DNA from 3 places in the Mycolicibacterium baixiangningiae genome. Region 2 is predicted to be linked to each of the others. Evidence: predicted binding sites of a transcription regulator. Region 2 holds the regulator's gene; each other region holds the start of a gene.
What was found. The regulator LexA, encoded in region 2, represses DNA repair genes until DNA is damaged. The targets are predictions, from matches to a motif close to CGAACANNTGTTCG.
Positions count from the first base shown of each region.

Region 1 (7,225 bases), 1.0 Mb from region 2:
GGCTGCGTAGTCACGGCCGTAGCGTTCGTAGACGTACTGGATCGCCTGCTCGCGCAGGTCGGATTCGATGTCGACGTCGATGTCGGGTGGCCCGTCGCGGGCCGGGGACAGGAACCGCTCGAACAGCAACTCGTTGGCGACCGGGTCGACGTTGGTGACCCCGAGTGCGTAACAGACCGCGGAGTTGGCCGCCGACCCCCGGCCCTGGGCCAGGATGCCGTTGTCCTTGCAGAACCGGGTGATGTCGTGGACGACGAGGAAGTAGCCGGGGAACGTGAGCTTTTCGATGATCCGCAGCTCGTGCTCGATCTGGGCGTAGGCCTGCGGCGCCCGTTCCGGTGAACCGTAGCGATCCCGGGCGCCGAGCATCACCAGGTGGCGCAGCCAGCTGTCCTCGGTGTGCCCGGACGGCACGTCGAACGGCGGCAGCTTCGGGGCGATCAGCGCCAACCCGAACGCGCACTGCTCCCCCAGATCCGCGGCGGCGGTGACCACCTCGGGGCGATGGGCGAACAACCGGGCCATCTCCTCCCCCGAGCGCAGGTGTGACCCGCCGAGCGGGGCGAGGTAGCCGGCGGCCTCGTCGATCGAGTTGCGGGCCCGGATCGCGCCCATCGCCATCGCCAGCCGTCCGCGCGACGGCTCGGCGAAGTGGGCGGCGGTGGTGGCGACGATGGCGAGACCGAAGCGCGGGGCCAGCTCGGCCAGCGCGGCATTGCGCTCGTCGTCGAGGGGGTGGCCGTGGTGGGTCAGCTCGACGCTGATCCGGTCGCGACCGAACCGGTCGACCAGATCGGCCAGCGCCGCTTCGGCCGCTTCCGGTCCTCCATCCGAAAGCGCCTGCCGGACATGACCTTTACGGCATCCGGTGAGGATGTGCCAATGCCCTCCGGCGGCTTCGGTGAGCGCGTCGTAGTCGTAGCGCGGTTTACCCTTCTCCCCACCGGCCAGATGGGCTTTGGCGATCTCACGGGACAGCCGGCGGTAGCCCTCCGGCCCGCGGGCCAGCACCAGCAGGTGGGGTCCCGGCGGATCGGGCACCTCGGTGCGCGCGATGTTGCCCAGCGACAGCTCGGCACCGAACACCGTCTGCATATCTAGTTCCTTGGCCGCCTCGGCGAACCGGACGACTCCGTAGAGCCCGTCGTGGTCGGTCAGCGCGATGGCCCGCAGATCCAGGCGGGCGGCCTCCTCGACGAGCTCTTCCGGGGTGCCGGCGCCGTCGAGGAAGCTGTACGCCGAATGCGCGTGCAGTTCGGCGTAGGGCACCGCGCCACCCGACCGCGGCAGATCCGGCGCCCGATAGGCACCGCGCTTACGCGACCACGCCGGGCTGTCGCCGCCGTCACCGGGGGGTTCGACGGGTGATTCGCCGGCACGGCGGGGCTTGCTGGTGAGCACCCGCTCCATCTCCGACCAGCTCGGAGGTCCGTTGAACCAGCTCACTTCTCGAGTGTATCGAACATGCGTTCGATGCGTGCGTGCGAGTTCTACACCAGGGCTGCGCTCGGCGGCGACCAACGACCCTGACGTAGGAATCGATGCCCGGCGCAGGCCCGGATACGCGAAAGGAAGGAGACGCGGCTCCTTCCCACTCTCAATCTATAGCGCACCCGGGGGCTTGCGGCAAGACCCGGGGTATGCCGCACACTCGCTGGCCGAACCCTTTGACCAGCGGAAATGGAGTAAGAGTGACAGATACCGACGTGATCGTCGTGGGCGCAGGTCCGACCGGTCTGATGCTGGCCGCCGAACTGCGTCTCGCCGGAGTGGGGGTGGTGGTGCTCGAGCGCCGGCCCCGGATCAACGAGGTCGCGAAGGCCGGCGGTCTCGGTGGACAGATCCTGCACGTGCTGCGCTATCGGGGACTGCTGGAGCGATTCGAGGCGGCAAGCGGCCTGCCGCGTCCCACGCCCCAATTCCCGTTCGGCGGCCTGCACGTCGACTTCACGCGTCTGGCGGAGCCGCCGATGGAGGCACTGCTTCTCCCGCAACCCCGCATCGAGGCCGTGCTCGAGGAGTACGTGCGTGAATGCGGCGCCGACGTCCGCCGCGGTCACGAGGTGCTCGGACTCGACGAGGATCCGGCCGAGGTGAGCGTGGACGTACGCGGGCCGGACGGTGTCCACCGGGTGTCCGCGCGCTACGTGGTGGGTTGTGACGGTGTCCGTAGCCGTATCCGCGATCTGGCCGGCATCGCCTTTACCGGTGTCAGCTATCCGGAGGTCAACCGCCTCGCCCACGTGACCCGGCCGCCGTCGGTGTCACTGCGCGAGGACGGCGATTACGAGGCGCCCGGCATCGGACTGTTGCGTTCCGGCTACACCCAGACCGACCACGGGATGTTCGCGATCGCCTCGATGACCCCCGACGAGCTGACGGTGTACACGAGCGAGGAGGATCCGGACACCTACGACGACGAGATCCCGATGACGGTGACCGAACTCGCGGACAGCATCCGCCGCGTGCTCGGAGCGGATCTTCCGCTGGGAGAGCCGATCACCATGACGCGCTTCACTTATCACGCCCGCCACGCCGAGCGGTACCGCGCCGGACGGATCCTGCTCGCCGGCGACGCCGCCCACCGGTTCTCCGCCGGCGGCGTGGCCGTCAACGCCGGGATGCTCGACGCGGTCAACCTCGGCTGGAAGCTCGCCGCGGACGTCGCGGGCTGGGCGCCGACGGGTCTGGTGGACACCTATCACGACGAACGTCACCGCGCGGGTGCACGCACCCTGATGCACACCCAGGCGCAGGTTGCGCTGCGCCGTGGCGCCGACCCGGCCGCCGAGGCGCTGCGCGAACTCCTCGGCGAACTCCTCCTCGACGAGGACCCGGTGCGCCGCATCGGCCGCCTCATCGCCGGCAGTGACGTCACATATCCGACGCCCGGTCTCGACCAGCACCCGTTGGTCGGCACCTTCGCGCCCGATCTCCCGCTGCGCACCGCGGAGGGCACCACAACGGTCGCGACGCTGATGCACACCGCCCGGCCGGTCCTGCTCGACCTTGCCGACCGGCAGGCGCTGCGCGAGACCGCCCGCGGCTGGCAGGACCGCGTCGAGATCGTCACCGCCCGAACCGATCCGCGGCCCGCGGATGCTCTCCTGATCCGTCCGGACGCCCACATCGCCTGGGCCACCGATGTCGGCGAGCCCCACGACACCGCCGGGCCGGCACTGCGTGACGCACTCACCTACTGGTTCGGGTGACGCGAACGGGCTGCGCTGCTGAATGCCGCGGCGACCTCTACGATGTCCTTGCCTATGAAAGGAAATCGGGGGATGGCATCACAGAAGTACATCGGCTATGTCGGTGGATTGGCGGTCGCAGTCGGGGTGGGTGCCGCGGTCGCGGTCGCCGGCCAGGGCATCGCCCATGCGGAGACGGAGTCGGCATCGAGCGCGTCGCAGCCGGCGGGCGCGGCGAACACCGGCCCGAAGAAAGACGACACAGCCGACAAGGCGGATGAGTCTGACGACAAGGCGGAGTCTGACGACAAGGCGGAGTCCGACGACAAGGCGGAGGCCGAGGAGAAGTCCAGCGACGCCAAACCGTCGCTGACCAAGAAGCTCCGGCAATCCGCCCAGCAGTTCGAAGCCGAGCAGATCGAGAAGCTGCGCAGTGTGTTCACGCCGCGCGGGGTCGATCAGTCGGAGCCGACGCCTAAGCGCGACAACGCTTCTGAGAACGAGTCGACAGACGAGGTGGCCGAGGCCGGCATCGCCGAGAAGGCGGCCCAGGACCCGGTCGACGAACCCGTCGACAAGCCGGTGTCGCTGGCCGCGGAACCGGTGCCGTGGAGCCCCGACCCCTTCCGGCCCGAAGATCCTGATCCCGACGACATGCCCGCAGCGGTGCTCGCCCTGCGGGACGCGATCCTGCGCGCACCCATCGACCCGAGAGTCAAGCCGGTGATCCGCGAGGGCATCGAACTGGCGTACCGGATCAGCCAGGTGGCGCCGGTGGCCAACGTACCGGTGCCGGTGTACAAGATCATTCCGGCGCTCGCGGAAGCCGCCCAGGGCAACAAGGCCGGCGCGCAGGTCATCGTCAACCAACTGCTGTTGACCACACAGCCGGTGGCGCTGCTGTACTACGGCTACGACCAGATCGCCGACCTGCTCAACATGGAGTACGAGGCGCGTGACCTCAAGCAGGAGTTCTACCGCACCGCGTGGGACACGGTCGATCCGCTGGCACTGCTGCACATTCGGGGCCAGCACGGCCTTCGCAGTTAGGAAAGGCCTTCGGCGGCCGGCTGATCCCGTGGTGTCACCACCATCGGGACGTCGAGCACGCGCAGCATCTTCGCCGCCGTCGACCCGAGAAACAGCCGCGGCGGTGCGCTCAAGCGGCTCGAGCCGACCATGATCATGTCGCCGTCGTGCCATTCCAGCTTGCTCACCGCATCCTCGACACCGCGGCCGTCGACGACCGTGGAGGTGACCGGAATACCCTCAGGCAGGCTGCTTTTGGCGGTGTCCAGCGTGCGGGCCGCGTGTTCGAGAGCTCGCTGGCGCACCGCGTCGGTGTCGCCGCGCAGCACTCCGAACGTCGGGTCGAGCGCCACCAGTGAGACCAGCCGCAGCGGAGTGCCTGCCGCCGAACTGAACCGGACGGCGTGCTCGAGCAGCAGGTCGGCGCCTTCCCGGCGGCCGATCGCGCACGTCACCTCCCGCACGCGGGTGACCGGGGAATCGCGAATCCCGCGCGGCGCCACCGCGACGGGCATCGGCGCGGAGTGCAGCAGCTGGTTGACCACGGACCCCAGTGAGTAGCTTCCCGCCAGGCCACCGCCCGACCCGCCCACCACGATCGCGTCGGCGCCGAGCCGGCCCGCCTCGCGGATGAGCCCGTCGGCGTACGAGTCGGCGAAGGCGATATGGCTGTGGGCCGACACGTCGGCGGGCACCGTCGACAGCGCATCGGTCAACCACTTCCGCGCCTGGCCGATCAGCAGATCATCCTGGCCACCGGTCGGAACCATGGCGGGCAGCGTCCGATCGGATGGGACCACGACGCACACGTCGAGATCCGCTCCGAGTGTGCGGGCCAGGCGCACGCCGAGCGCGAGCGCGTCCGCGCCACCGGGTGTGGCGAGATAACCGACGACCAACCTCATGTCCGAACCACCGCCCATCTCGCACGTCCGGCGGACGCTGCGGGTTCCAATCCTGTCAATCCGGCGGCGATCTCACCACCGCTTCACGAAATCAAGGTCGATAGTGCGCGGTACCGTCCTCGAGCACCAGCCGCGCATCGGACCCGTCCGGTGCGGCGGCCTCGGTGCGGAACACCGCCTCACCGTCAGCGGTCCGCCAGATCGACGTCGTCAGAGTCTCGCCGGGGAACACCGGCGAGGTGAAGCGGGCGCCGATCGCGGTGATCCTTGTCGCGTCGCCCTCCCCCAGTTCAGCGACGAGCGCGCGGCCCGCGACACCGTACGTGCACAACCCGTGCAGGATCGGGCGCGGGAAACCGGCCAGTTCTCGGGCGAACCACGGATCGCTGTGCAGCGGGTTGCGGTCACCGGAGAGCCGGTAGAGCAGCGCCTGATCGTCGCGGGTGGGCAGCGCGATGCGCGCATCGGGGTCACGCTCGGGGATCTCGGGCGCCGGGGGCCGGGTTCCCGGTTGTCCGCCGAATCCGCCTTCGCCGCGGATGACCGCGGTCGACACCGTCTCGGCGACCACCTCACCGGTGTCGGGATCGGTGCCGGTGCCCTTGAACACCAGGATGGCGTTGCGGCCCTCGCCCTTGTCCTGGATGTCGGCGACCTCGGACACCACGCTGAGCCTGCCGGCCGGTTTGAGCGGCGCGAACAGCCGGACCTGCTGGGATCCATGCAGCAGCATGCTGAAGTTGAACGAGCCGACGGCGCCCACCGCACCCCAGGCCGGGCAGCCGATGACGGCGTAGGTGGGCAGCACCTGCTGGTCGACGTCGTGGCTGTTCTCGGTGGTGAACGCCAGGTCCGCGGTTCCCGCTCCGACGCCGAGGGCGTAGAGCAGCGTTTCGCGGTCGGTCCACTCGTAGAGCTTCGGCTCGGATTTCTTACCCACGGCGTCGGGGTCGATCGGCATGAGCACTCCCTTTCTCGGCGTGGATCGGACACTATCTTTCCGGTTAACCCGCGGAAATCTGGATATCGATAGGCCATGGCCGAACCCGCGGGTTGGCAGGCGATGCGCTCGGTGTTGTTGCTCTGCCGGTCGATGAAGGCCGTCGTCGACCAGGAGCTCAAGGACGCGTTCGCGCTGCGGGTGATCGACTTCCAGATCCTCAAACAGCTGCAGTCCAGGCAGAGCGGCACCTGTCTGCTCGGCGAGGTGGCCCGCGACCTGGTCGTGCACACCACCACGGTGAGCATCGCCACCGAGCGGCTCTCCCACCGGAACCTGGTCGAGCGCCAGGCCCATCCCACCGACCGCAGAGCGACTCTGGTGAACATCACCGACGAGGGCCGCGAGCTGGCGGAGGCGGCGACGGCGGCGTTGGCGGCTGCGGAATTCGGGCTGGCCGGGCTGACTCCCGACCAGTTGGCGGCGCTGGGCGGGGTCGACGCCGCCCGCGCCGCGAGAAGCTGACCGCATCCGGGCGTATCGTCGGCCCATGCCCGAGGACAACGAGTCTGCTGCGCGGATACCGGTTTTCGCCGATGTGGACACCGGGGTCGACGATGCCATGGCCCTGGTGTACCTGCTCGCCAGCGCCGACGCCCAGCTGGTCGGTATCGCGTCGACCGCCGGCAACGTCGGTGTCGACCAGGTCTGTCGCAACACCCTGGATCTGCTCGAATTGTGCGGTGTGACCGGCGTTCCCGTATCGCGGGGCGCCGACGGGCCGGTCGCTTCGACGCTGGTGACCGCGGAGGACACCCACGGCCCGCAGGGGTTGGGGTATGCCCGGCTGCCGACGAGCGGTCTTTCGTTGACCGGTTACGACGCTGCCGAGGCGTGGGTGCGGGCTGCGCGGGCGCACCCCGGGGAGTTGGTGGGGATTGCGATCGGGCCGCTGACCAACCTCGCGCTCGCGCTACGGGCCGAACCGGCTCTGCCGACGCTGCTGCGCAGGCTGGTGATCATGGGTGGCGCATTCGACTACCGGGGCAACACCACCGCGGTGGCGGAGTGGAACGTCAGCGTCGACCCGGAGGCCGCCGCTGAGGTGTTCATCGCCTGGAGCGCACCGGGCCTGACCCCGCCGATTGTGCTGGGGCTCA
Region 1 covers NZ_CP066218.1:4,641,618-4,648,842, forward strand. The annotation lists gene I7X18_RS21925 (error-prone DNA polymerase) at 1-1,446, opposite strand, end outside; gene I7X18_RS21930 (FAD-dependent oxidoreductase) at 1,692-3,212, shown strand; gene I7X18_RS21935 (hypothetical protein) at 3,285-4,241, shown strand; gene I7X18_RS21940 (universal stress protein) at 4,238-5,125, opposite strand; gene I7X18_RS21945 (MaoC family dehydratase) at 5,217-6,086, opposite strand; gene I7X18_RS21950 (MarR family winged helix-turn-helix transcriptional regulator) at 6,162-6,590, shown strand; gene I7X18_RS21955 (nucleoside hydrolase) at 6,616-7,225, shown strand, end outside.
Region 1: the regulator LexA is predicted to act here: its motif matches at 1,460-1,473, upstream of I7X18_RS21925 (error-prone DNA polymerase).

Region 2 (7,225 bases):
CGCGGAGCGGCGCGACGACCGCGCACATCAGGATCTACACGCCCGCCACCGAGCTACCGTTCGCCGGTCATCCCACGGTCGGCGCGGCGTGGTGGCTGCGCGAGAACGGACTTCCGGTGCGCACGCTGCAGGTTCCGGCGGGAATCGTGCAAGTCGGCTACGAGGGGGATGTGACCGTCGTGAGTGCGCGCTCCGACTGGGCGCCGGAGTTCGCGATCCACGATCTGGACTCCATCGAGGCGTTGGCCGCCGCCGATCCGGCCGACTATCCCGACGACACCCAGCACTATCTGTGGACCTGGACCGATCGCGAGGCCGGACACATCAGGGCCCGCATGTTCGCCGCCCATCTCGGGGTGCCCGAGGACGAGGCGACCGGCGCCGCCGCTGTGCGCATCACCGATTACCTGAGCCGTGACCTGACGATTGTGCAGGGCAAGGGGTCGGTGATCCACACGGTCTGGAGCCCCGAGGGTTGGGTGCGAATCGCCGGCCGCGTGGTCAGCGACGGCCGGCACCGCCACGGCTGAACCGCGGTCAGCCCGACGTCGTGACGTCGCGGTGTGCCCGCAGCGCTTCGATCTCGCGCTCGAAATCGGCTGCGGATTCGAAGGATCGATACACCGAGGCGAACCGGAGATACGCCACCTCGTCGAGGTCGCGTAATGGTCCGAGGATCGCCAGCCCGACCTCGTGACTGGGCACCTCGGGGGAACCCGTGGCACGCACCGCGTCCTCGACCTGCTGGGCGAGCAGGTTGAGGGCATCGGCGTCGACCTGGCGGCCCTGACAGGCCCGGCGCACGCCCTTGATGACCTTCTCGCGGCTGAACGGCTCCGTGACACCGCTGCGCTTGACCACTGCCAGCACGGCCGTCTCCACCGTGGTGAACCGTCGGCCGCACTCCGGGCAGGACCTGCGGCGTCGAATCGCCTGGCCTTCGTCGGTCTCCCGGGAATCGACGACACGGGAATCGGGATGGCGACAGAACGGACAGTGCATCACCGCTCCTTCGCCAGACCGTCGGGTACGCCCTTCGAACCTCTCCGAGCCTACCCGGGCGGCTGTGCCACCGCCGACGGCCGGGGCCCACGCCCAGCCCACACTCGGCGAGAGGAGCAGCACCGGTGCACCGCACCACGATTCACTGCCCACGATGCACGTCAGCCAACCGGGGCGATCAGCGTCTGGCCCGCGTCCAGCGCCGCGGAGTCCAGCCGGTTGAGCTCCCGGATCCGCTCGACGACCGCGCTCACCGGGGCGTCGGGAGCGACCCGCTGTGCCACCTGATGCAAACTCTCACCGGTCTGTACCTGCACCACCGCCAGTTCGGCGGGCACCGACTCCTGCTGTCCCGCCAGACCACCCAGGTTCGCCACCAGACCCAGCCAGACCGTGATGCCGCCGGCCAGCAGGGCCAGCAGCACCGTCGTGGCGGGTGTGATGGGCCGGCGCCGGTGCGAGGCGCGTGACATCAGCACTCCGTTGCCCCGGTGCCGAAGGGGCGCCCCGGAGGGCCGCCCGGCCCGCGGCCGCCGGGCATCAGACGTCCGGCGGACGCCGCCGGCAGCCGGATTCTGCTGGGTCTCCCTCACGTCGAGGATCGTCATGTGCGTGCCCTTTCTTCAGGTGGCGTTCGCCTGTGTGTTCGAAATATAGTCGATCAGGTGTTCGATGGATAGAACGTGTGATCGAACTGTTGCAGACGGTAAATGAGGGGTCCGACAAGTCGATTTCGACGAGTTCCTCCGACGAGTTCCCCGACAAGTCCCCGGACGACCACCTGCCCGTCCCGACCGCGACACGCCTCGAACACATGTTTGATCATCGGGCGGGAGGCGACTACATTCGGCCCCATGAGCGACGACAGCAGCGACACCCGGGTAGGCGGCGGGCGCCGGAGCACAGACGCCGGCCTGACCGAACGACAACGCACCATCCTCGAGGTCATCCGGTCCTCGGTGACCAGTCGCGGATACCCCCCGAGCATCCGGGAGATCGGCGATGCCGTCGGCCTGACGTCGACCTCGTCGGTCGCCCACCAGCTGCGCACCCTGGAGCGCAAGGGCTACCTGCGGCGTGACCCGAACCGGCCGCGTGCCGTCGACGTCCGGCTGTCCGACGAGCCGGCGACGCCCGTGGTCACCACCGACGTGGCGGGCAGCGACGCGCTACCCGAACCGACGTACGTGCCAGTGCTCGGGCGCATCGCGGCCGGCGGGCCGATCCTGGCGGAGGAAGCGGTCGAGGACGTGTTCCCCCTGCCGCGTGAGCTCGTCGGCGAGGGCTCGCTGTTCCTGCTCAAGGTCGTGGGTGACTCGATGGTCGACGCGGCGATCTGCGACGGCGACTGGGTCGTCGTGCGTCAGCAGAACGTCGCCGACAACGGCGACATCGTCGCGGCCATGATCGACGGCGAAGCCACGGTCAAGACCTTCAAGCGCACCCGCGGTCAGGTGTGGCTGATGCCGCACAACCCGGCGTTCGAACCCATTCCCGGCAACGACGCCGCCGTGCTGGGCAAGGTCGTCACCGTCATCCGCAAGATCTGACGCCCGCTCAGTCGCCGCGTACGAACCCGTTGGTCCGCGCGAATTCCTCACTGGCGAAGTAGATCTCGGCGACCACTTCGTCATAGCCACGGCTGCCGGGCGCCCAATACAGACCCGTCCGGGTGTCCGCCTTCACCGGGTAGCCGGCCGGCGCCGCACCCGAGTCGTCGACGGGCAGATGAATCGCGGTGCGGCCGGGGGTCGGCTCGTCGATCTCGATGGCCGCGTGCCGACCGCTGGGCGCGTCGTCGATGAAGACCCCCCCGACGAACGCCTCCGATGCGGGAGGCTCCGGTTCGAACGCGTCCGGTTCGAACGCGTCCGGTGCCAACGGTTCCGACAGCGCGGGCGCCGGCAACGAGGGCTCTTCCAGCGTCGACTGCGGATGCGGGTCATCCTCACCGTGCGGACTCTCGATGCGCGTCGGAGCGGTGTCGACCGAGTCGGGATCGTCCTGTCCGCCGAAGAGATCGTCGGCGCCCGCCGCCGAGCGCTGCTCCTCCGAGGCCGATTCGTCGGCCGATTCGTCCCGCAGGTCCCAGGGGCTGCCGGTCACCGGGGGGTCCGGCGGCGAATCGTGGAAGCCGACGGAGGTCACCGGCTCACCGTAGTTGTCGGGATAACGACGATGCTCATCTTCGGCGCCGCCCGGATCGGGCCGGTCCGTCTGCTGGTACAGCGCCCGGTCGAAGACATCCTCGTCGTCGCGGAAGCGGTCGTCCCCGCGCCCACGACGTCGCCTCCACAGCGCCGCACCCGCCAGCAGCCCGACGATGAGCAGCACCGGGATCAGGGCCAGCAGCCACCACCAGTTCCACTGCCAGCTGAGCCACTCGCCGCTGTCGTCGTCGGCCGAGGCCTGCGGATCTGCGGGCGCCTTCGGCACCTCTTCCCCGGGGACCTCGAGACCGGCGAGCTGAACGGCCAGATTCGCGGGCTCGGTGGTGAAGCGGCCGGTGGACCGGTCGTAGGACAGCACGCCGTCGCTGAATCGCTGGGTGACGACGTCACCGTTCTCGGTCTGATCGGCCACGGGTGCGCCGAGCGGGCCATTGGCGCCGTCGAGCTTGGACCACCCGGCATTCATCGCGCCGCGGACGATGACGGCACCGTAGTCCGGAGTCCAGAAGATGACCGGCTGGTCCTCCGCCGCGAAGGTGCTGATCCGGCTGTTGGACCCCAGTCCGCCGTCGGCTTCGCTGTTGGTCGGAAAGCCCAGGTCGCCTTCCGGTCCGCCCACGCTCTCGTACTTCTCGAGGACCTGACCGGTGACGACGTTCGCGCCGGTCTGCGGGGTGTAGAAGATCTTGCCGCCGGCGTAGTTCTGGCCTGCCCCGTCATCGCCGATCGGGTATTGCGACCCGTCCTTGGCGCCCAGCGGCCCGAGCGCACCTCCCGCGGCGCGCCGGGCGGCCGCGATCACCGACGTCGGGTCCTCCGGGATGGTCACATCCTTGAGTTGGTCGACGAGCTCCGGCGGAACCGTCGTGAACGTCTTGTCCCTGCGGTTCCAGGACAGCTGCCCTCCGGTGAACTTCTGTGAGACCACGTCGCCGCGGTACACCTCGTCCTCCGCGGGGACGCCCAGCACTCCCGCCGACCCGCCGAGCCGGTCCCACGCCGCGTTGAGCGCACCGCGCACGACCCGCGCACCCGTCGCCGGGGTCCAGAAGATCACCGGCTTGTCGGCGGCGGAGAAGGTCGCGTTGCGGCTGTCCGGCCCGACCCGTCCCGGGCCTTCGTCGATGGTCGGAAAGCCCAGGTCACTGTCGGCCGGGCCGCCGAGCGACTCGTACTTCTCGAGGACGGCGCCCTGCATCCAGTGGGCGCCAGTGGCCGGGGTGAAGAACATCTTGCCCGCCGCGAAGTTCTGGCCGAATCCGTCGCCGGCGGGGTACACACCGCCTTCGCGCACGCCGAGCGGGCCGGTGGGACCGCCGCTGCCGTCATAGGCCGCTGTGATCGCGTCATTGGCCTCGGTGGCCGGATCGGCCGCCGCCACGGGCGCGAACAACAGACCCGCCGCCACCACCACCGCCAGACCGACCGTCACGCGCGCCAGCGCCGTGTGCAGCAGGGTTCGCCGCCCGCTCATCGAACCTCCCGTATTCGGCGCGAAAGTGTCTCGAAAGTATCGCGCCAGCCAATCTTGTGTCAGTCGACGTCTATTTCGCGGACACGACAGGCAATTCTGGGGAAAATACTCACAAATCGGCCACGAGGTGGACGCATATCCCCTGTTTCGAGGATGCGTCGCGGTATCGCGACGCGATCCGCTGCCCGCTTCGCGGACCGGAGTGTGACGTCGTGCGGCCCTAGACTTTCCGCCATGGCCCCCGTTCCGACCAGCCTCACCCACTGGGGAGGCTTCTCCGCCGAGGTCGTTTCCGGCGACATCGCCTCCGCCGCGCCGCTGCCAGGGGACCACGATCCCTCCCCATTGCTGGGCAATCTGCCCGGCTCGATCAGGCACCGCGCGCGCATCACGGGCCCCGCGATCCGGCGGGGCTGGCTCGACGACGGTCCCGGACCGAGCCGGCGGCGCGGGGCCGACGAATTCGTCGCCGTCTCGTGGGATGAGTTGACCGAGTTGCTCGCCGCGGAGCTCCGCCGGGTGGTCGACACTCACGGAAACGAGGCCATCTACGGAGGTTCGTACGGGTGGGCCAGCGCCGGCCGGTTCCACCACGCGCAGAGCCAGGTGCACCGATTCTTGAAACTGCTTGGCGGATACACGTTTTCGCGGCACTCCTACAGCCTCGGCGCGACGGGTGTGATCATGCCTCGCGTCGTGGGCACTCACGACGATCTGTTCAAGCGCTCCACGGACTGGGACGTCATCGTCTCCCACACCGACCTCCTGGTGTGCTTCGGCGGGTTGGCCCTGAAGAACACCGGCACCAATCACGGTGGGACTACGGCGCACCCGGCCCGCGATGCGCTGCGCCGGTTCCGTGACCGCGGTGGCCGTATCGTCTCGTTCTCCCCGTTGCGCGACGACGTCGACGGCGAGTGCGAATGGCACGCACCGGTTCCGGGGACCGATGTGGCGATCATGCTGGCACTGGCCTATGTGCTGGCCACCGAGGGCCTGGCGGACCGCGACTTCCTCGAGGCCTACTGCGTCGGTTACGACCGGTTCGAGCGCTACCTGCTCGGCGCCGACGACGGCGTCGCGAAGACCCCGCAGTGGGCATCGACGATCTGCGGCCTACCCGCCGCCGAGATCGCCGCACTGGCACGGCGGATGGCCGCCCGGCGCACCATCGTCACCGTCAGTTGGTCACTTCAGCGCGTCCGGCACGGCGAGCAGGCGCCGTGGATGGGGTTGACCCTGGCGGCGATGCTGGGGCAGATCGGCCTTCCCGGAGGTGGTTTCGGCCACGGGTACGGGTCGATGAACGAACCGGGTCTCCCCCCGCTGCGGTGCGGGCTACCCCGACTGCCGCAGGGCCTCAACCCGGTGGGCACGTTCATCCCCGTCGCCGCGGTCAGCGATATGCTGCTGCACCCCGGTGAGCCGTTCGACTTCAACGGGATGCGGCTGACCTACCCCGATATCCGCTGCGTGTACTGGGCGGGCGGCAACCCCTTCCACCACCACCAGAACATCCCCCGGTTGCGGCGGGCGCTCTCGCGGGTGGAGACCGTGGTGGTGCACGATCCGTACTGGACCGCGATGGCCAAACACGCCGACATCGTGGTGCCGTCCACGACCGCGTTCGAACGCGACGACTACTCGGGGTCGAAGAACGATCCGATGCTGATGGCCATGCCGAAACTCGTCGAACCGTATGCCGACAGCCGTGACGACTACACGACGTTCGCGGCTCTGGCCAAGAGACTTGGCTTCGGCGACCAGTTCACCGAGGGCCGTACCGCCTGGCAGTGGTTGGCGCACCTCTACGAGAAATGGTCCGCCGAACTGGATTTCACGGTGCCGGTGTTCGAGGAGTTCTGGCGCCACGGCAGCCTTCGGCTTCCCACCGAACCGGGTCTGACCCTGCTGGGCGATTTCCGCGCCGACCCGGTGACCCACCGGCTCGGGACCCCGAGCGGCCGGATCGAGATCTTCTCCCGTGACATCGCCGGTTTCGGCTACGCCGACTGCGCGGGGCATCCCGCGTGGTTCGAACCCACCGAATGGCTCGGCGGCGAGCGCGCCGCCACCTATCCGCTGCACCTGATCGCCAACCAGCCCACGACCCGGCTGCACGGCCAGCTCGACGGCGGCGCGACCAGTCAGGCCGCCAAAGTTGCTGGGCGGGAAGCGATCCGGATGCATCCGCGGGATGCCGCCGTGCGCGGTGTGGTCGACGGCGACGTGGTGCGCGTGTTCAACGACCGCGGCGCGTGCCTGGCCGGTGTGGTGGTCGACGACCGCGTCCGGCCCGATGTCGTGCACCTGCCGACGGGCGCCTGGTTCGATCCGGCGGACCCCGCGGACTACGACGCGATGTGCGTGCACGGCAATCCCAACGTGCTCACCGACGACGTGGGCACCTCGTCGCTGGCGCGCGGCAGCACCGGGGCACACGTGCTGGTGGCTGTGGAGAAGTTCACCGGCCCGTTGCCGCCGGTGCGGGCACACCAACCGCCGGTGATCCGGCAGCGCTGAACGCAAACGGTTGAGCACCGCCCCGAATGGGACGGTGCTCAACCTGTGGTGTGTC
Region 2 covers NZ_CP066218.1:3,609,272-3,616,496, forward strand. The annotation lists gene I7X18_RS16945 (PhzF family protein) at 1-530, shown strand, start outside; gene nrdR (transcriptional regulator NrdR) at 538-1,002, opposite strand; gene I7X18_RS16955 (LysM peptidoglycan-binding domain-containing protein) at 1,164-1,610, opposite strand; gene lexA (transcriptional repressor LexA) at 1,857-2,552, shown strand; gene I7X18_RS16965 (LGFP repeat-containing protein) at 2,560-4,647, opposite strand; gene I7X18_RS16970 (molybdopterin-dependent oxidoreductase) at 4,882-7,170, shown strand; gene I7X18_RS16975 (DEAD/DEAH box helicase) at 7,225-7,225, opposite strand, start outside.

Region 3 (7,225 bases), 1.5 Mb from region 2:
CACAGGGAGATCGATCACCATGCCCAAGGGACACGAACTCGACGTCCTCAATCGCAGGCAGTGTCTTGACCTTCTGCAGGGAGTACGGGTGGGCCGCCTGGTGTTCACCGAGGAGGGTCTGCCCGCCGTACAGCCGGTCAACTTCCGGATGAAGCGCGACGACGTCATCATCCGGGTGGCCGGTGGCGCAAAGCTCGCGGCCGCCAACGAGAATTCCGTCGTAGCGTTCGAGGCCGACGAGCTCGACGCGGATCTGCGCACGGGGTGGAGTGTGACCATCGTCGGAACGGCACATCCCATCACCGACGTCGACGAACTGGTCGAGGTGTCCGGAACCTTCCTGCAGCCGTGGGTGGACGGTCGGCGCGACCACTTCATCCGCATCGAGGCGCAGAAGATGACCGGGCGCCGCTTCCGTGAGGCGGGACTTCCGCACTACCAAGGCGTGGACGAATAGCGCACACTGCGGCGTTCTGCCGGTTTCGGCCTGGGTGGGTCTGCGTCACGACCTCGCGCCAGGGACACTGTGACAATGCCGGAATCGGGAGCGGAATCGTTCGAGGCGCTCGTGGGGCTGCTGGATTACCCCATGTTCGTGGTCACCACCCGCGCCGGCGACGCCATGTCGGGATGTCTGGTCGGCTTCGCCAGCCAGACGAGCATCAACCCGCCGCGCTTCCTGATCGGGCTGTCCAAGCGCAACCTCACCTTTCGGGTGGCCCGGGACGCGACGCACCTGGCCGTCCACGTCGTCTCGCGTGAGCACATCGACCTGGCACGCCTCTTCGGCAGTGAAACCGGCGACGAGATCAACAAATTCGACCGCTGCAAGTGGCACAGCGGGCCCGAAGGCATGCCCATTCTCGACGACGCCGGGGCCTGGTTCGTCGGGCGAATCGACCGCCGCTTCGAAGTCGGCGATCACGTCGGTCACCTCCTCGAGCCGATCGCGGGTCAGGCACCCGACGATTTCACGGACTGGACCACCTTCGCCGACGTCCGCGACCTCACCCCTGGACACGAGGCATAGCCGTGGTGCACCTCGCAGCCGTCGCCGACCTCGACGAGTTGCTCGAGTACTACCGCACATCTCCCGCTGGCGTGCGGGCCAACATGATCTTCAGCGCTGACGGCGCCGCCGCTTTCGCCGGACGGGCCGGCCCATTGTCCGATCCGCTCGATCAGGCGTTACTCCGCGAACTCCGGGGCTTCGCCGACGTGGTGTTGGTCGGGGCCGGAACCGTGCGCGCCGAGCACTACGGTCCCGTGCGGGCGAACGCGAAGTCGCGCAGCTGGTCGTCCGGCCGACCGATCCCGCCGATCGCCGTCGTCAGCCTGTCCGGCGTCCTGCCCGATTCGCTGTTCGCCGATCCCACGCAGCGGCCGATCTTGGTGACCACGCAGCGCGCGGCCGACGAACACCGGCTGACGGCCGATGAGCGGCGCGACGTCCTCATCGCCGGCGAGCACACCGTCGACGTGTCCGATGTGGTGGCTCAGTTCCGGGAGCGCGGGTGTCCACGTGTCCTGTGCGAAGGCGGCCCGACGCTGCTGGACGAACTCGTCGCCGCTGATGTGGTGGACGAGATCTGCGTGACGCTGTCGCCGACGCTCGCCGGTGTCCAGGACATCGGCCGCGGAAGCGGTGCGCTGACATCACCGCGGACGATGCGCCTCGACCACGCGCTCACCCACGCCGACTACCTGTATCTCAAATACTCGCGTCGTCGATGACGATGCCGGTCCACTGACGCAGCAGTTTTGCGCATCCTCCCGGCAGGCTGTTGAACAACCTGTGCCTCTTTGGTCACAGTGGTCACAACTCAGCTATTGTTGTCGGATGTTCGAACTAGTGTTCGATGTATGGATGGGGAGTTCAGCACCACGGTCGATCGCCTCATGGCGGCCGTCGGCGATCTGCAGGTCGCCTCCATCGCTGACCTGACCTGCCCCCAGATGGTGGCGGAGTTGGATCGGATCAAGCAGGCCGTGTGGGCGGTGCCCAGCGTGGAACACCGGTTGACCGCGCGGCTGGTCGAGGAAGCCAACCCCCACGACCTGGGTGCGACGTCGATGAAGAAACTGCTCGCCGACCGGTTACGGATCTCGGAGAAAGACGCCGGTGAACGCCTCACCGACGCCCGCCAACTCGGACCGCGCTACACCCTGACCGGGGAACGCGTGGGCACCGAACTCGCGTGCACGGCCGCTGCGGTGGCCCGCGGGGAGATCGGGCACGCCCATGTGCGCGTCATCCAGGAGTTCGTCAAGAAACTCCCCGTCTGGGTGTCCTTCGCCCGCCGCGACGACTACGAACACACCCTGGTCGGCCACGCGAAGGAGTTGCGACCCGACCAGCTCAAGAAGGCCGCCAAAGCCCTGCTGGACTTCATCGACCAGGACGGCACCGAACCCGACTACGCAACTCAACGACGTCGCCGCGAATTCAAAGTCGGACCCCAACAATCCGATGGGATGAGCCGCGTCGAGGGCTACATCGACGCCGAAACCCGCGCCCTATGGGATGTGGCCGCCGCCAAACACGCCGCCCCCGGGGTCAACCTGCCCCACGACGACACCCACACCGGACGCGATGACCGCACCCCCGAACAACGCCACCACGACGCGCTGAAACGGGTCCTGCGTGACACCGTGGAATCCGGGACCCTCGGACAGATCGCCGGGGTACCCGCCACCATCGTCGCCACCACCACCGTCAACGAACTCGAACGTGCCGCGGGGTGGGCCGACACCGGCAGCGGCAACAAACTCCCCATCCGGGATCTGATCCGGATGGCCGCGACATCACGGCACTACCTGGCGGTGTTCGACGACCACACCGAAGAAATCCTCTACCTCGGCCGCGCCCGCCGCAACGCCACCACCGCCCAGAGATTGGCCCTGTTCGCACGGGATCGCGGCTGCACCCACCCCCACTGCACCGTGCCGTTCTACTGGACCGAAGCCCACCACACCCACGACCACGCCAAAGGCGGGCGCACCGACATCCCCGACCTCACCCTGGCCTGCCAACCCGGCAACCTCATGGTCGAGAAAACCGGATACACCACCGTGCGCCCCGGCAACGGCCGCACCCACTGGATCCCCCCCAAACACCTCGACACCGGCCAACCCCGAGTCAACAACTACTTCCACCCCCACCGCTACCTCACCGACCACAAAGACCCGGACGGCGAGAATGACGAGCCCGAATAGCTGGTCTGGCGCCGTGCGGATACAGGTCGACGATTTCGTCGCCCTGCGCTCGCCCGTGCCGTCACAGGTCGAGCAGCGCTACTTCAGGCGTCTCGACGAGTTCCCGAAGCTCACCCAGGAACGCCGCCACGGTGGCCCCGTCAGCGATCCGGTGATCGAAGGCGCAGGTCAGCGTCATCGTCGGGCGGGCGACCACCTCCCCGTCGACCACTACCGCCCTGGGCTTCAGCGACCCCATCCCGAGAATCGCGGCCTCTGGATAGTTGATCACCGGCACGCCTTCGTCCAACCCGAGAGCACCGAAGTTCGACACGGTGAACGTCGACCCCGACAGCTCGGCGGGCCGCACCCGTCCCGCACGCGCCTCTTCCACCAGTCGCGCCACCGCGGCCGCCAGCTCGCGGGTCGTCTTGTCCTGCGCGTTGGCGATCACCGGTACCAACAGCCCACGCGGGGCAGCCACCCCGACGCCCAGATGAATTGCACTGTGCCGGTGCACTTGCGGCCCATCCGCCGTCTCGATCCATGTCGCGTTGAGCGCGGGATGGTGCCTCAACACCACCGTCAGAAGCCGTAGTGCCAGCACGAACGGCGTGATCGGAACATCCGTGTCGCGCAGCCGGTCCCGCAGCCGCAGAAGCGCGCTGCCGTCTACCGTGACACTCGCATGCGCATCCGGAATCTCGCGGCGCGACAACGCCATTCGTCGTGCCATCTCGGCCTGGACCCCGCGTACCGCCGTGGTGTCCACGTTCGCTGGGCCCGCCACCCGCTGCACGTCCTCGCGGGTGATCACCCCGTCCGGACCCGAACCGCTCACCGCGGCCAGATCGACGTTCAACTCAGCCGCCATTTTGCGCACCGGCGGCTTGGCTCGCGGCCGCCCTGCAGATCGCCGACTCGAATCCATCGCATCATCGGCGCCGTACCCGACCAGCACCGGTTTACGCTGCGTGCCAACAGCTTGGGAGCTGGAGATCCGTACCAGGAGAGAGCCCACATCGAGCGTCTGCCCCTCTTCTCCCCCACGCTCGACGATCCGGCCCGCATACGGGCTCGGGATTTCCACCTCCGCCTTGTTCGTCTCGACCGTGCACAGCGTCTGGTTCAGTTCAACCTCGTCGCCGACATCGACCGCCCATGAGGTGATCGTCGCGTCCTGCAGACCCTCACCCAGGTCCGGTACCAGGAAATCCTGCACGCTCATGGCATCTCCAACGTCCGCTGCACGCAGTCCAGCAATCGGTCCACACCCGGCAGCCAGAGCTTCTCCAGCCGCGCCGGCGGATACGGGGTGTCGAATCCGGTGGCGCGCAGCACCGGTGCCTCCAGGTCGTAGAACAACTCCTCGGAGATCCGCGCGGCCAGTTCGGCCCCGAAACCCAACGTCCGTGGACCCTCGTGCATCACCACCGCACGCCCCGTCTTGCGCACCGAGGTGGCCACCGTCTCGAAGTCGAGCGGGTTGAGCGAGCGCAGGTCGACGACCTCCAGCGACCAGCCCGACTCTGCGGCAGCATGTTCGGCGGCCGCCAGCGCCGTCGCCACCAGCGGCCCGTAGGTGAGCACCGTGGCGTCGGCGCCCTCCCGGCGTACCGCCGCCCGGCCGATCGGCAGACCCGGCCGCGCGGTGTCCACCGGTTCGCGCGCCCAGTACCGGCGCTTGGGTTCCAGGTAGATCACCGGGTCACGGCTCGCGATCGCATGCCGCAGCAACCAGTACGCGTCCGACGGACTCGACGGCGTCACGACCTTGAGACCGGCAGTGTGCAGCCAATAGGACTCCGTCGACTCCGAATGGTGTTCCACCGCACCGATTCCGCCGAACGACGGGATGCGCACGGTCACCGCCATGTCCAGGTCGCCTCGGGTCCGCATGCGGTACTTCGCGAGATGGCTGACCACCTGGTCGAACGCCGGCGCCGCGAACCCGTCGAATTGGATCTCCGGGACCGGGACGAAACCGCGGATCGCCATCCCGATCGCGATGCCGACGATCGCCGACTCCGCGAGCGGCGTGTCGAAACACCGCTGCTCACCGAAAGTCCCGGCCAACCCCTCGGTCACCCGGAACACCCCGCCCAGGGTCGCGACGTCCTCACCGAACACCAGCACCCGCTCGTCGGCGGCCATTGCGTCGTGGAGCGCGCGGTTGATGGCCTGCACCATCGTCAGCTCGGTGACGGCGGGGACGGCGGCAAAGAACGGCTGGTCATCGCCGCCGGCGCCGGCGGGCCGCTCGATCAGCTGCGTCATCTCACGCCTCCCTCGCCAGTTCGGCGAGCAACCGGTCGCGCTGCTCGGCCAGATCCGGGGTGATGTCGTGGTAGACCATGTCGAACACGTCGGCGACATCGAAGTCCGGCGCACCCACCACCGCGTCCCGCAGCTCTGTGCGAAGCCGTTTCGACCTGGCGACCACCCGCTCCTCCAGGCGTTCGCTCCATACCCCGATGCCCTGCAGGTAGGCGCGATATCGCGGGAGCGGGTCCAGCGCGCGCCACCGGTCCACCTCGTCCTGGTCGCGGTACCGGCTGGGGTCGTCGGAGGTGGTGTGCGGCCCGAGCCGGTAGGTCACCGCCTCGATGAGCGTCGGCCCACCGCCACCCCGCGCCCGCGCGGCCGCCTCGGACATCACGGCGAAACAGGCCAGCACGTCGTTGCCGTCGACACGCACACCCGGCATGCCGTAGCCGTCGGCTCGATGAGCGATCGACGGTCCTGCCACCTGACGCTCGACCGGCACCGAGATGGCCCACTGGTTGTTCTGCACGAAGAACACGCACGGCACCTGGTAGACCGCGGCGAGGTTCATCGCCTCGTGCACGTCGCCTTCGCTGGTGGCCCCGTCCCCGAGGAACACCACGGTCACCGAGTCCTCGCCGAGGCGTTGGGCGGCCATCGCGGCGCCGACCGCGTGCAGCCCCTGGGTGCCGATCGGGATGGAGATCGGTGCGCAGCACTTCGCGGTGAATTCCAGGCCGCCGTGCCACTTACCCCGCCACACCGCGGCCATCTGCGCCGGGGCAATCCCGCGCAGCAGGAACGCGCCGATCTCCCGATACTGCGGAAACAGCCAGTCGGTCTTGCGCAGGCATGCGGTGGCGCCGACCTGGGCGGCCTCCTGGCCGTGGCACGAGGCGTAGAGGGCGAGTTCACCCTGGCGCTGCAGATGCACGAACTCCGTGTCGAGGTCGCGGGTGACGAGCATCGTCTCGTAGAGCCAGCTGAGGGTTTCCGGAGGAGGCAGGTCGCGGCTGTCACGGAACTGTGCGGTCGGCGTGCCGTCGGCACCCACCAGCTGCACGAGGTCTAGATCAACGCCTGCCATACCGCCTCCTGTTGGTCGCATCGACGGCATGTTTGGCCGTCCGACGACGTGAGGTGCTCAGTGTGTGGCGGTCGGAGCAGGTCCCCTGGTGTAGGGGTTGTCGGCTAGCTGCCGGGGTGTGGCGCTAGTGCGACGATGCGCTCTGCCCGTCTCAGCACTGGGGCATCCACCATTATGCCCTCGAACTGGAAGACGCCCCGTTGATCGCGCGCCGTGTCCAGCACGCGGCGGGCCCAGTCGACCTGTTCATCGGTGGGGCGGTAGCTGTCGCGGATCACGGCCACCTGGGTGGGGTGGATCGCGACCTTGGCGTCGAACCCGACCGCGACCGCGTCGTCGGACTCGGCGCGCAGGCCGTCGAGGTCCTTGATGTCGAGGTAGACCGAGTCCAGCGCCATCCGTCCGTAGGCCTTGGCGCCCAGCAGCGCCTGGGACCGCACGTGCACGGCGAAGTCGCGGTAGGAGCCGTCGGGCCACCGGCTCGCCGTCCCGCCGAGCACCGCCAGCAGATCCTCGGCGCCCCACATCACCGCGACGCAGTTCTGCACGCGGCTCGACTCGACCACGGTGAGCGCCCCCAGCGGCGTCTCGATCAGCGACACGACGTCGAGCGGGGCAAGTCCGCGCACCTGCTCGGCGGCCTCGGTCTTGGCCAGCATCACGGTGGTGTAGTCCGTC
Region 3 covers NZ_CP066218.1:2,102,147-2,109,371, reverse strand. The annotation lists gene I7X18_RS09940 (pyridoxamine 5'-phosphate oxidase family protein) at 20-457, shown strand; gene I7X18_RS09935 (flavin reductase family protein) at 533-1,030, shown strand; gene I7X18_RS09930 (pyrimidine reductase family protein) at 1,033-1,734, shown strand; gene I7X18_RS09925 (HNH endonuclease signature motif containing protein) at 1,864-3,216, shown strand; gene I7X18_RS09920 (dihydrolipoamide acetyltransferase family protein) at 3,278-4,423, opposite strand; gene I7X18_RS09915 (alpha-ketoacid dehydrogenase subunit beta) at 4,420-5,472, opposite strand; gene pdhA (pyruvate dehydrogenase (acetyl-transferring) E1 component subunit alpha) at 5,474-6,547, opposite strand; gene I7X18_RS09905 (HpcH/HpaI aldolase/citrate lyase family protein) at 6,652-7,225, opposite strand, start outside.
Region 3: the regulator LexA is predicted to act here: its motif matches at 1,846-1,859, upstream of I7X18_RS09925 (HNH endonuclease signature motif containing protein).